Regions from separate parts of the Clavibacter tessellarius genome, predicted to be linked through region 1. Evidence: riboswitches for the same ligand, from Rfam matches in the RefSeq annotation. Region 1 holds a riboswitch; the other holds the start of a gene.
What was found. Region 1 has a riboswitch for thiamine pyrophosphate ahead of thiM (hydroxyethylthiazole kinase). Riboswitches for the same ligand answer to the same signal wherever they lie in the genome.
Positions count from the first base shown of each region.

Region 2: it holds a riboswitch for thiamine pyrophosphate, as region 1 does, so the genes downstream of both, FGG90_RS03185 (ECF transporter S component) here and thiM (hydroxyethylthiazole kinase) in region 1, are expected to answer to the same signal.

Region 1 covers NZ_CP040788.1:1,486,258-1,491,932, forward strand. The annotation lists gene FGG90_RS06820 (S9 family peptidase) at 1-1,580, shown strand, start outside; gene FGG90_RS06825 (hypothetical protein) at 1,619-1,906, shown strand; TPP riboswitch at 1,935-2,026, shown strand; gene thiM (hydroxyethylthiazole kinase) at 2,017-2,844, shown strand; gene thiD (bifunctional hydroxymethylpyrimidine kinase/phosphomethylpyrimidine kinase) at 2,841-5,129, shown strand; gene FGG90_RS16170 (cupin domain-containing protein) at 5,259-5,675, shown strand, end outside.
Region 2 covers NZ_CP040788.1:698,513-704,187, reverse strand. The annotation lists gene FGG90_RS03210 (metallopeptidase family protein) at 1-86, shown strand, start outside; gene FGG90_RS03205 (hypothetical protein) at 185-457, opposite strand; gene FGG90_RS03200 (nucleoside/nucleotide kinase family protein) at 467-1,015, opposite strand; gene FGG90_RS03195 (energy-coupling factor transporter transmembrane component T family protein) at 1,005-1,799, opposite strand; gene FGG90_RS03190 (ABC transporter ATP-binding protein) at 1,796-3,343, opposite strand; gene FGG90_RS03185 (ECF transporter S component) at 3,346-3,999, opposite strand; TPP riboswitch at 4,035-4,135, opposite strand; gene FGG90_RS03180 (hypothetical protein) at 4,270-4,602, opposite strand; gene glgX (glycogen debranching protein GlgX) at 4,803-5,675, shown strand, end outside.

The DNA of each region.
Region 1 (5,675 bases):
ACCTCGCCGACGAGATCCCCGGCACCAGCCACGGCGCCACCTTCTCGGCGCACGGCGACCACCTCTTCTACGTCACGGTCGACGACGCCTGGCGGCCCGACACCGTGTGGCGCCACCGCGTCGGCACCCCCGCGTCGCAGGACGTGAAGGTCTTCACCGAGCCCGACGAGAGCTACTTCGTCGGCTTCGGCATGACCCGCAGCCGCCAGTACCTCGTGATCGAGGTCGGCTCGAAGATCACCACCGAGGTGCTGCTGCTCGACGCCGGCGACCCCACGGGCGCGTTCCGGCCGGTGTGGCCGCGCCGCCACGGCGTGGAGTACGACGTGGACCACGCGGTCATCGACGGATCCGACCGGCTCCTCATCCTGCACAACGACGGCGCCACCAACTTCGAGCTCATCGACGTGCCCGCCGACGACCCGACCTCCACGACCGACCGCCAGGTCGTCATCCCCCACGACGACGAGGTGCGCCTCGAGGACGCCAGCGCGTTCGCCGACCACGTCGTGGTCTCCTACCGCCGCGAGGGCCTCACGCGCGTCGGCGTGATCCCCTTCGACCGCGTCCTCGACGGCGAGCAGCTGCACGAGATCGCGTTCGACGAGCCGATCTACACGGTCGGCACGGCGGGCAACCCCGAGTTCGCGCAGCCGACCATCCGCCTCGGCTACACGAGCCTCGCGACCCCGGCCACCACCTACGACTACGTGCTCGCGACCCGCGAGCTCCGCCTCCTCAAGCAGCAGCCCGTGCGCGGCGGCTACGACCCCGACGACTACGTGCAGACCCGCGAGTGGGCGACCGCGGAGGACGGCACCGAGATCCCGCTGTCGGTCGTCTACAAGCGCGGCCTCGTGCACCCGGGCACGCCGGCGCCGCTCCTGCTGTACGGCTACGGCTCCTACGAGGCGAGCATCGACCCGTCGTTCTCCATCGCCCGGCTGTCGCTGCTCGACCGGGGCATGGCGTTCGTCATCGCGCACGTGCGGGGCGGCGGCGAGATGGGCCGGCGCTGGTACGACGAGGGCAAGACGCTCACGAAGAGGAACACCTTCACCGACTTCGTCGCGGCCGCCGACCACCTCATCGCGCGCGGGTGGACGAGCCCGGAGAAGCTCGTGGCCGAGGGCCGCAGCGCCGGCGGGCTGCTGATGGGCGCGGTCGCGAACATCGCGCCCGACCGCTTCGCCGGGATCCTCGCGGGCGTGCCGTTCGTGGACGCGCTGACGAGCATCCTCGACCCGTCGCTGCCGCTCACCGTGATCGAGTGGGACGAGTGGGGCGACCCGCTGCACGACCCCGAGGTGTACGCGTACATGAAGTCGTACACGCCGTACGAGAACGTGCGCGAGGGCGTGGAGTACCCGCGGATCCTCGCCGTCACGAGCCTCAACGACACGCGCGTGCTCTACGTCGAGCCGGCCAAGTGGACGGCCCGCCTCCGCGAGGTCGGCGCGCCCGTGCTGCTGCGCACCGAGATGCAGGCCGGCCACGGCGGCAAGTCGGGCCGCTACGACGCGTGGCGCGAGCGCGCCTCCGACTACGCGTGGGTGCTCGACGTGGCGGGGCTCACCTGAGGCGGGTCGCCGCGCTGTCGCCCTCGCGATCCTCGGGCGTGACCTCCGCCGTGATCGCCTCCGTGCTGATCGGCGCGGGCATGGCGGCGGCGGTGACGGCGGGGCTCGGCTACCTCACCCGCTTCTCGATGTTCGACGCCCTCTACGGGGAGATCGACACGTCGCTGTACCTGCGCATCACGGAGGTGACGTCGTTCGAGATGACGGCGATCCTGCTCGGCCTCGCCGCCGCCCTGATCGGTCTCGTCGTCGCGATCACGCGGGCCGTCGCCCTGCGCCGTCCGCGAGCGCGTGAGGCCGGACGCGGAGGCGACCGCCGGGAGTAGGTGCGCTCGCCCGCTCCCCCTAGGGTGGGTCCCTGACACGGGGTGCCCACGAGGGCTGAGATGAGACCCGTCGCACCTGATCCGGTTCGCACCGGCGGAGGGATGTCATCATGAGCGCTGCGCGCCCGTCCACCCACGAGACCACCGGGACGGGGACCGCCTCGGCGGACCTCCTCCACTTGCTGCGAGAGCGCACGCCGCTCGTGCAGTGCATCACCAACGCGGTCGTCACCGGCTTCACCGCGAACGTCCTCCTCGCGCTGGGCGCCGCGCCCGCGATGACGGACGTGCCGACCGAGGCGGGGCCGTTCGCCAGGATCGCGTCGGGCGTGCTGCTCAACCTCGGCACGCCGCACGCGGAGCAGCGGGAGGCCGCCGTCGAGGCCGCGCACGCGGCGCGCGAGGCGGGCACGCCGTGGGTGCTGGATCCCGTCGCCGTCGGCGCCCTGCCGGTGCGCACGCGGCTCGCGCACGAGCTCGTCGCGCTGTCGCCGACGATCGTGCGCGGCAACGCGTCGGAGGTCATCGCGCTCGCGACCGGCGGCGCGGGCGGCCGCGGGGTCGACGCCACCGACGAGGTCGAGGCGGCGCTCGACGCCGCGACGCTGCTCGCGCGCACCTACGGCACGGTCGTCGCGGTCTCCGGGCCGGTCGACCACATCACCGACGGCACCCGCCTCGTGCGCGTGCACACGGGCGACGCGCTCCTCACGAAGGTGACGGGCGGCGGCTGCGCGCTCGGCGCCGTGATGGCGGCGTTCGCCTCGACGGATCCGGATACGCTGCGGGCCGCCGTCGCCGCGACGAGCGTCTACACGATCGCCGCGGAGGTCGCCGCCGAGGGCGCCCGCGGGCCCGGGTCGTTCGCCGTCGCGCTGCTCGACGCGCTCGACGCCGTCACGCCCGAGCTCGTCGCCCAGCGCGAGCGCCTCTCGTGAGCGGGCTCGACCTCTCCGTCTACCTCGTCACCGACCCGGCCCTGTGCGGCCCGCGCGGCGTGCCCGCGGTGGTCGCCGCGGCCGTGGCGGGCGGGGCGACGGCCGTGCAGATCCGCGACAAGCACGCGAGCGCGGCCGAGCTGCTCGCGACCGTGGTCGCGGCGGCGGACGCGATCGACGCCCACGCGGCCGCGCACCCATCCGCTCCCCGACCGGTGCTGCTCGTGGACGACCGCGTCGACGTGGTGCTCGCGGCCCTCGCGCGCGGCGCCCGCGTCGATGGCGTGCACGTCGGCCAGTCCGACGTGCCGGCCGACCTCGTGCGCCGGATGCTCGACGCCGCCAGCCCCGACCGGCACCTCGTGCTCGGCCTCACCGCCAACGCGCCGGCCCACGTCGAGGCGGTGCGCGCGCTCCCGGCCGGCACGGTCGACTACCTCGGCGTCGGCGTGATCCGCCCCACGACCACCAAGCCCGACCACCCGGCGCCGCTCGGGCACGACGGCTTCGGGATCATCGCGGGCCTCTCCCCCGTGCCGTGCGTCGCGATCGGCGGGGTGGACGTCGGCGACGTGGCCGCGATCGCCGCGGCGGGCGGGGCGGGCATGGCCGTCGTGTCGGCGATCTGCGCGGCCGAGGACCCGGAGGCGGCGGCGCGCGAGCTGGCGGACGCGTGGGCGCGGGTGCGCGCGGGGGCGGCCGCCGGCACGGACGCGGACGCCGGCACGGACGCGGACGCGGACGCCGACGCCGACGCGGCGAGCGCCGAGCCGACCCCGCCCACCGCGGCGGCCGACCCCACCCGCGTCCCCCGCGTCCTCAGCATCGCGGGCACGGATCCCACGGGCGGCGCCGGCATCCAGGCCGACCTCAAGTCCATCGCGGCGAACGGCGGCTACGGCATGGCCGTCGTCACGGCGCTCGTGGCGCAGAACACCCGGGGCGTGCGGGAGATCCACGTCCCTCCCGTGGCGTTCCTCCGCGCGCAGCTCGACGCGGTCTCCGACGACGTCACGATCGACGCCGTGAAGATCGGCATGCTCGGCTCCGCCGCGGTGGTCGACGAGGTGGCCGACTGGCTGCGCGCGGCGCGGCCGCCGGTCGTGGTGCTGGATCCGGTGATGGTCGCCCAGTCCGGCGACGCGCTCCTCGACGCCGACGCGACCGAGGCGCTCCGCCGCCTGCTGCCGCTCGCCGACGTCGTCACCCCGAACCTGCCCGAGCTCGCCGCGCTCCTCGGCGAGCGCGAAGCCGACGGGTGGGACCAGGCGCTCGCGCAGGGGCGGACGCTCGCGGCCCGCCACGGCGTCCGCGTCGTCGTGAAGGGCGGGCACCTCCGCGCCGACGACTGCCCGGACGCGCTCGTGACCCCGGGCGCGGCCGGAGAGGAGAGCGCGGTCCACGTCGTCGACGGTCCGCGCATCGCCACCACCAGCACGCACGGCACGGGCTGCTCCCTCTCGAGCGCGCTCGCGACCCTGCACCCGCGCCGCGGCGACTGGTCGGCCGTGCTCGCGGAGGCGAAGTCGTGGCTGACGGGATCGCTCGCGCACGCGGACGACCTCGACGTCGGATCCGGCGCCGGCCCGCTCGACCACCTGCGCGCGCTGTGGGACGCCGCCGGCACGCACGCGGGATCCATCGCGGCGGAGATGTGGGCGGGATCCGCCGACCTCCGCCGCCAGATCGACGACCTCCCGTTCGTCCGCCGGCTCGGCGACGGCACGCTCCCGGAGGCGTGGTTCTCGCACTACCTCGCGCAGGACGCGATCTACCTGCGCGCCTACTCGCGCGTGCTCGCCCGGGCGAGCCAGCTCGCGCCGACGCCGGACGCGCAGGTCACGTGGGCGCGGGCCGCGGCCGACGCGATCGCCGCGGAGTCGGCGCTGCACGCGGAGTGGCTGTCGCGGCACCCGGCGCCCATGGTCGCCGGGCCCGTGACGCGCGCGTACGTCGACCACCTCCTCGCGCACGCCGCGACGAGCGACTACGCCGTGCTGGTCGCATCGCTGCTGCCCTGCTACACGATCTACGCGGACGTCGGCACGCGGCTCCGCGCGGTGGGCGAGGCCGCGACGGCGGCCGGGGACGCGCATCCGTACGGCGCGTGGCTGGCGACGTACGCGGATCCGGCCTTCGCCGAGGCCACCCGGCGCGCGGGCGAGCTGGTGGACGAGGCCGCCGTGCTCGCGGGGCCGACGCGGAGGCGGGAGATGCTCGCGGCGTCGCTCCAGTCGTCCGCGTACGAGCGCGACTTCTTCCGCGCCCCGGAGGCGCTCGGCTGATCCCTGGGGACGCCCGGCCGCGTTCCCAGCCGCACCCGCGGGAGGATGCCCGTGCCCCGACGCGACACCGCGCCGGGGCTCCCCGTTCCACGACCCGGGCACCCGCGTGCCCGACAGAGAGGACACCGCATGCGCGTCCAGGCCGAGACCCCCGCCGTCACGATGCCCGCCCACCAGTTCACGGGCGAGGTCCGCCTCCGCTGGCTCTCCACCCCGCAGACCGCCGACCAGCGCGCGGTCGTCGCGGCCGTCACCTTCGCGCCCGGCGCCCGCACCGTCTGGCACTCGCACGTCCTCGGGCAGACCCTCCACGTCACGTCCGGCATCGCCCGCGTGGGCACGCGCGACGGCGGCGTCGTCGAGGTCGCGCCCGGCGGATCCGTGTACATCGAGGCCGGCGAGGAGCACTGGCACGGCGCCACGGCCCACGCGCCCATGGAGCACATCGCGGTGCTGGAGGACGGCGACGACCCCGTGTCCGCGACCGGCTGGGGCGCGCACGTGACCGACGAGGAGTTCCTCCAGCCGGCCGTGCCCGCCTCCGTC
Region 2 (5,675 bases), 790 kb from region 1:
ACCTCGTGCACGTCACGCTCGTGCACGAGATCGCCCACTTCCACGGCATCGACGACGACCGGCTGCACGAGCTCGGCTGGGCCTGACGCCGGACCGGCGCGAGCGCGCCCGGACGCACGACGGCCCCGGCTGCCGCGTCGCGGGCCGGGGCCGTCGGGGCCGGCGCGGAGGCGCCGGGAACGGATCAGAGCTCGAGGGACTCGTCGTCGCCCTCGCCGAGGACGTCGTCGCTGCCGTCGGCCACGAACGAGTACGTGACGCGCTTCTCGCCCGCGACCTCGGTCACCTCGCCGGCGCGGTATTGGAAGAGGGACTCCTTGCCCTCGACGGCGGAGAGGGTGCTGATGGTCTCGTCGTGCGCGCCGTCCACGAGCACGCGCGTCTCGGTGGTGCCTTCGAGGGGGCCGTCGGCGAAGACGGCGAGGTAGCGGACGTCGGTGGGTGCGGAATCGGTCATGGCCTCAGGCTACCCGGGCGCCGCGACCGCGTCCGTGCGGACGACGGCGTCGGCCAGGGCGCGCGGGTCCTCGCGGGCCACGTGCGCGCGCCACTGGGCGTCCCAGCGCTCCCACTCGACCGCGAAGGACGCGCCGTCGCGGGAGATGGCGCGGGCGCGACGGACGTCGTCGTCCGCCTCGACCCAGATCCGGTGCGTCGCCAGGGCCGCCGCGGCGCGGGTGAGGGATCCGCAGCCCTCGACCACGAGAGGCCGGTCGGGATCGAGGTCGTGCCACTCCGCAGGGGCGTCGGCGGCCCAGTCCCAGCGGCGCCAGCGCGGTCGGCCGCCCGGACGCATCCCCGTCATCACGTGCTGCTCGAGGTGGCGGGACGCCGCCTCCAGGCCGTCCCAGCCGGGGTAGACGTCGTCGAGGCGGAGCAGCTGGGCGCCCGGCGGGAGGTGCGCCGCCGCGTCGCCGTCCCGGACGAGCGCGTCGGCGAGCGTGGACTTGCCGGATCCGCTGGGGCCGTCGACGAGGACCAGCGCCGGGCGCCGCTCCCCCGCGTCAGGCGGCAACGAAGTCCCACGTCCCGGCCGCGACCGCGGCCCCGACGGACGCCGCGGCGACCAGCACGGCCACGAGGACCACCAGGTGCTCGCGTCGGCCGACGACGCTGGGCCGCGCCCACGTGCGGAGGCCCGGGCCGCCGAAGCCGCGCGCCTCCATCGCGGTGGCGAGCTTGCTGCCACGGCGGATGGACAGCACCAGCAGGGCGAACGCCTGCCCGGCGAACCGGCGCACGCGGCCCCGGTCGGCCACGCCGCGGGCCCGGCGGGCGAGCTCGAGCGACCGCCAGTCGTGGAGCAGGAGCCCGACCAGGCGGACGCCCGCGAGGGCCCCCAGGACGAACCGCGACGGGAGCCGCCACACCTGCGCGAGGCCGTCGGCGAGGTCGGTCGGGTCCACGTCCGAGAACAGGATGAGCGACGCGATGCCGACCGCGAGCACGCGGAGGGTCGTCGCCACGGCCAGCAGCACGGATCCCTCGCTCACCACCACGAGGAGGAACTGCGCGTAGACGTCGCCGGAGGTGCGCCCGTAGAGCAGGATCGTGAGGCCCGCGCCCGGGGCCGCGATCCAGATCGGGATGCCGCGGACGAGGAGCGACCGGACGCGGATCCCGGTGAGCGGCAGCAGCAGCAGCTCGAGCGCCAGCGCGGCGCCGGCGGAGACCACGTCGAGGCTGAGGACGAGCGCGAGCGTCAGCACGAGCGCGGCGGCCAGCCGGGCGACGGGGTTGACCGCGGCGAGGCCGGTCGCGCGCGAGGCCGGCACGGCCTCGCGGATCGCGGCGCTCATCGCACCACCCGGAGGCGCGCGGGAGCCGCGTCGGCGGGATCCAGCCGGAGCACGTCGTCCGCGAGCGAGGCCACGAGGTGCTCGTCGTGGGTGACCGCGAGGACGCCGACGCCCTCGCGGTCGACGAGGTCGGCGAGGAGGGCGACGAGCTCCGCCCAGGTGCGGGCGTCCTGGCCGAAGGTCGGCTCGTCGAGGACGAGGAGGCGCGGGGCCGTCGCGAGCGCGGTGGCCACGGACAGGCGGCGCTTCTCCCCGCCGGAGAGCGTGAACGGGTTGGCCTGGGCGAGGCCGTCGAGCCGGAGGCGCACGAGCAGCTCGTCGACGCGTCGCGGGGAGGCGACCGGATCGGCGCCGACGGCGCGGGGGCCGACCTCGAGCTCCGCGCGGACGGTCGCCGCGAGGAACTGGTGCTCGGGATCCTGGAAGACCGTGCCGATGCGGGCGGCGAGCTCGCGCGAGCGCCAGGCGGACGGATCCGCGCCGAGGCCGTCCGCGAGCGCGCCCTCGGCGACGACCCGGCCCGCGACGGCCGGCAGCAGGCCGCCCAGGGTGAGCGCCAGCGTGCTCTTCCCGCCGCCGTTCGGGCCCGTGAGCGCCGCGACGCGGCCCGCGGAGAGCCCGAGGGAGACGTCGCCGGCCACGGCGACCCCGCGGCGCCGCCCCACCCCGAGGCCGTCGGCCCGGAGGAGCGGGGACGGCGCGGCCGGCGACCGGACCGGGGCGACCGGCTCGCGTCCCGGGACCCAGACGCCGGCCGCCGCCAGGGAGGCGCCCTGGTCGCGCAGCACGTCGTCGGGGGCGCCGTCGGCGAGGACGCCGCCGTCCGCACCCAGCACGACCACCCGGTCGACCAGGTCCTGCCACACGGCCACGCGGTGCTCGATGACGACGAGCGTGGTGCCCGTGGACGCGACGACCCGCTCGACCGCGCGGCGCACCTCGCCCACGCCCTCGGGATCGAGGTTGGCCGTCGGCTCGTCGAGGAGGAGGAGGCCGGGCCGCATGGCGAGGACGCCCGCGAGCGCGAGGCGCTGCTTCTGGCCACCGGAGAGCGCGGTCGTCGAGCGGTCGAGCGCGACGTCGAGGCCGACGGCGTCGAGCGCGTCGCGGACGCGGGCCCAGATCTCGTCGCGCGGGACGCCGAGGTTCTCGCAGCCGAAGGCGACGTCGTCGCCGACGCGGGAGAGGATCACCTGCGCGTCGGGGTCCTGGAGGACGAGGCCCGCGCGCCCCCGCTGGCCGGCCGGATCCGCGCCGTCGACCTGCAGCTCGCCCCGGCTCTCGCCCTCGTCGTCGCCGCCGAGGACGCCCGCGAGCGCGTGCAGCAGCGTGGTCTTGCCGGCGCCGGATGCGCCGAGCAGCAGGACGCGCTCCCCCGGCTCGATGACGAGGTCGACGTCCCGCACGGCCCAGGCGCTCCGGCCCGCGTGGCGCCAGCCCCAGCCGACGGCCCGGACGGCGGCGCCGCCCGAGGACGATCCGCCCCCGGGAGCGGTGCCGGCGACCGGCGCGCCCGCCGACCCGCGTCGGCCGGGCCGCCGCACGCTCAGACCCGGGCCGCGGTGTCGCGACCCGAGGCGAAGCGCGAGAGCGCGCCCGTGCGCGCGAGCGCCCGGGCCACCAGCCACGAGAGCAGGCCCGCGACGACCGCCCCGGAGACGAGCGCCGCGATCGTGTAGACGGCGACGAAGAGCGGCGAGGAGCCCGGGTAGTAGGTGATGAGGTCGGTCACGGCCATGCCGAGGCCCGCGCCCATGCCCGCGAGCACGGCGACGTACGCGCGCCAGTTCGCGTAGAGGAAGACGAGGAGCACGAGCTCGGCGCCGAGGCCCTGGGTGAGGCCGGAGAGGAGCGTGCTCACGCCCCAGACGTTCCCGACCAGCATCGAGACGAAGGCCGCGAGGAGCTCGCCGTACAGGGCGGCTCCGGGCTTGCGGATCACGATGCCGGTGAGGACGCCCGCGAAGAGCCAGCCGCCGCCGGCGAGGGCCTGGAGCCCCGGGAGGAGGGGCTCGAAGAGCCCGCTCACCGGCACGGACGCCGTGTTCCAGAGGACGAAGACGAGGCCGGACGCGACGCCGAGGACGCTGGCCACGACGATGTCGATGACGCGCCAGCGGGCGCGGAGGCCCGAGCGGGGAGCGCGGGCGCCGGGGTCGACGCTCGCGGCGGATGCGGTGGACGAGGGTGATGCGGTCATTGGACGTGCCCTTCGGAGGAGTGGAAGAGGGCACGGGTGCGAGATGGAAGCCTCCCTGCGCTGGCATGATCCAGATCAGGTTCGACGGTCGAAGACTGGGTGTCTTCCTCTCAGCCCGGCTCACCGGACTCCCGTGTTCGGTGCGATCCTAGCGCGCGGTCGGGCATCCGGCGCGCCCGGGATGCGCAGATGCCACGGACGCACGGGAGCGCGGGTGCCCGAGGGCACCCGCGCTCCGCGCTGGTCGTGCGCGTCCGGGGACGCCGTGCGCTACTTCAGCGTCTTGATGAGCTTGACGAGGACCTTGCCGGAGATCCAGATGACGGGCGTGGCCACCGCGAGCAGCGCGATGACGTTCGGCTGGAACCGCACCTCGCCGTCGGTGGCGATGTAGGCGCCGATCGGCCAAGTGGCGCCGCCGCCCCCGCCGCCGCCCGCGACGTTGCCGTCGGAGTCGGGGAGGTCGCTGCCCCCGCCGAAGCCGTACCAGGCGAATGCCACCGGGACGATGGTCGAGCCGTCGATGTCGAGGGGGTCGCCGTAGACCGTCCCCACTCCGGCGTTCTTCACGTTCTCTGCGAGCTGTGCGACGAGGTTGGTCATGCGTCCCACCGTACCCCGCGAGGCCCGCCGGATGCCGGGCGATCCGCGTCCTCGCGGTAGCCTCGCCCCTGGTGCGTCGCTGCGTCGCATCCGGCCTCCCCGCCGCTGCGGCCCACGCGGATCCACCGCCTGCCCCGCCCCCGACGGACCCGCGCGCACGCGCGCCGTCGGCGGACGAGTCGACCCAACTGGAGGACCACTTGCACACCTGGCCCGGAAACCCGTACCCGCTCGGCGCGACCTTCGACGGGAGCGGCACGAACTTCGCGCTCTTCAGCGAGGTCGCCGAGAGGGTGCAGCTGTGCCTCATCGAGGAGGACGGCACCGAGACCCGCGTGGACGTGACCGAGGTCGACGCGCACGTCTGGCACTGCTACCTCCCGCACGTGCAGCCGGGCCAGCGCTACGGCTACCGCGTCACCGGGCCGTACGAGCCCGAGGCCGGGCACCGCTCGAACCCCGCGAAGCTGCTGCTGGACCCCTACGCGAAGGCCACCTGCGGCGAGTTCGACTGGCACCCGTCGCTGTTCGCGTACGAGTTCGGCGACCCGGCGAGCCGCAACGACGAGGACTCGGGCCCGCACATGATGCTCGGCGTCGTGGTCAACCCGTTCTTCGACTGGGACGGCGACCGGCTCCCCCGCACGCCCTACAGCGAGACCGTCGTCTACGAGGCGCACGTGAAGGGCCTCACGCAGCTGCACCCGCGGATCCCCGAGGAGCTGCGCGGCACGTACGCCGGCATCGCGCACCCCGCGGTCATCGACCACCTGCAGCGACTCGGCGTGACGGCCATCGAGCTGATGCCCGTGCACCAGTTCGTGCAGGACAACACGCTGCTCGAGAAGGGCCTCCGCAACTACTGGGGCTACAACACCATCGGGTTCTTCGCGCCGCACAACGCCTACTCGTCCACGGGCGAGCTCGGCCAGCAGGTGCAGGAGTTCAAGTCGATGGTGCGGGCGCTGCACGCGGCCGGCATCGAGGTCATCCTCGACGTGGTCTACAACCACACGGCCGAGGGCAACCACCTCGGCCCGACGCTGTCGTTCAAGGGCATCGACAACCAGGCC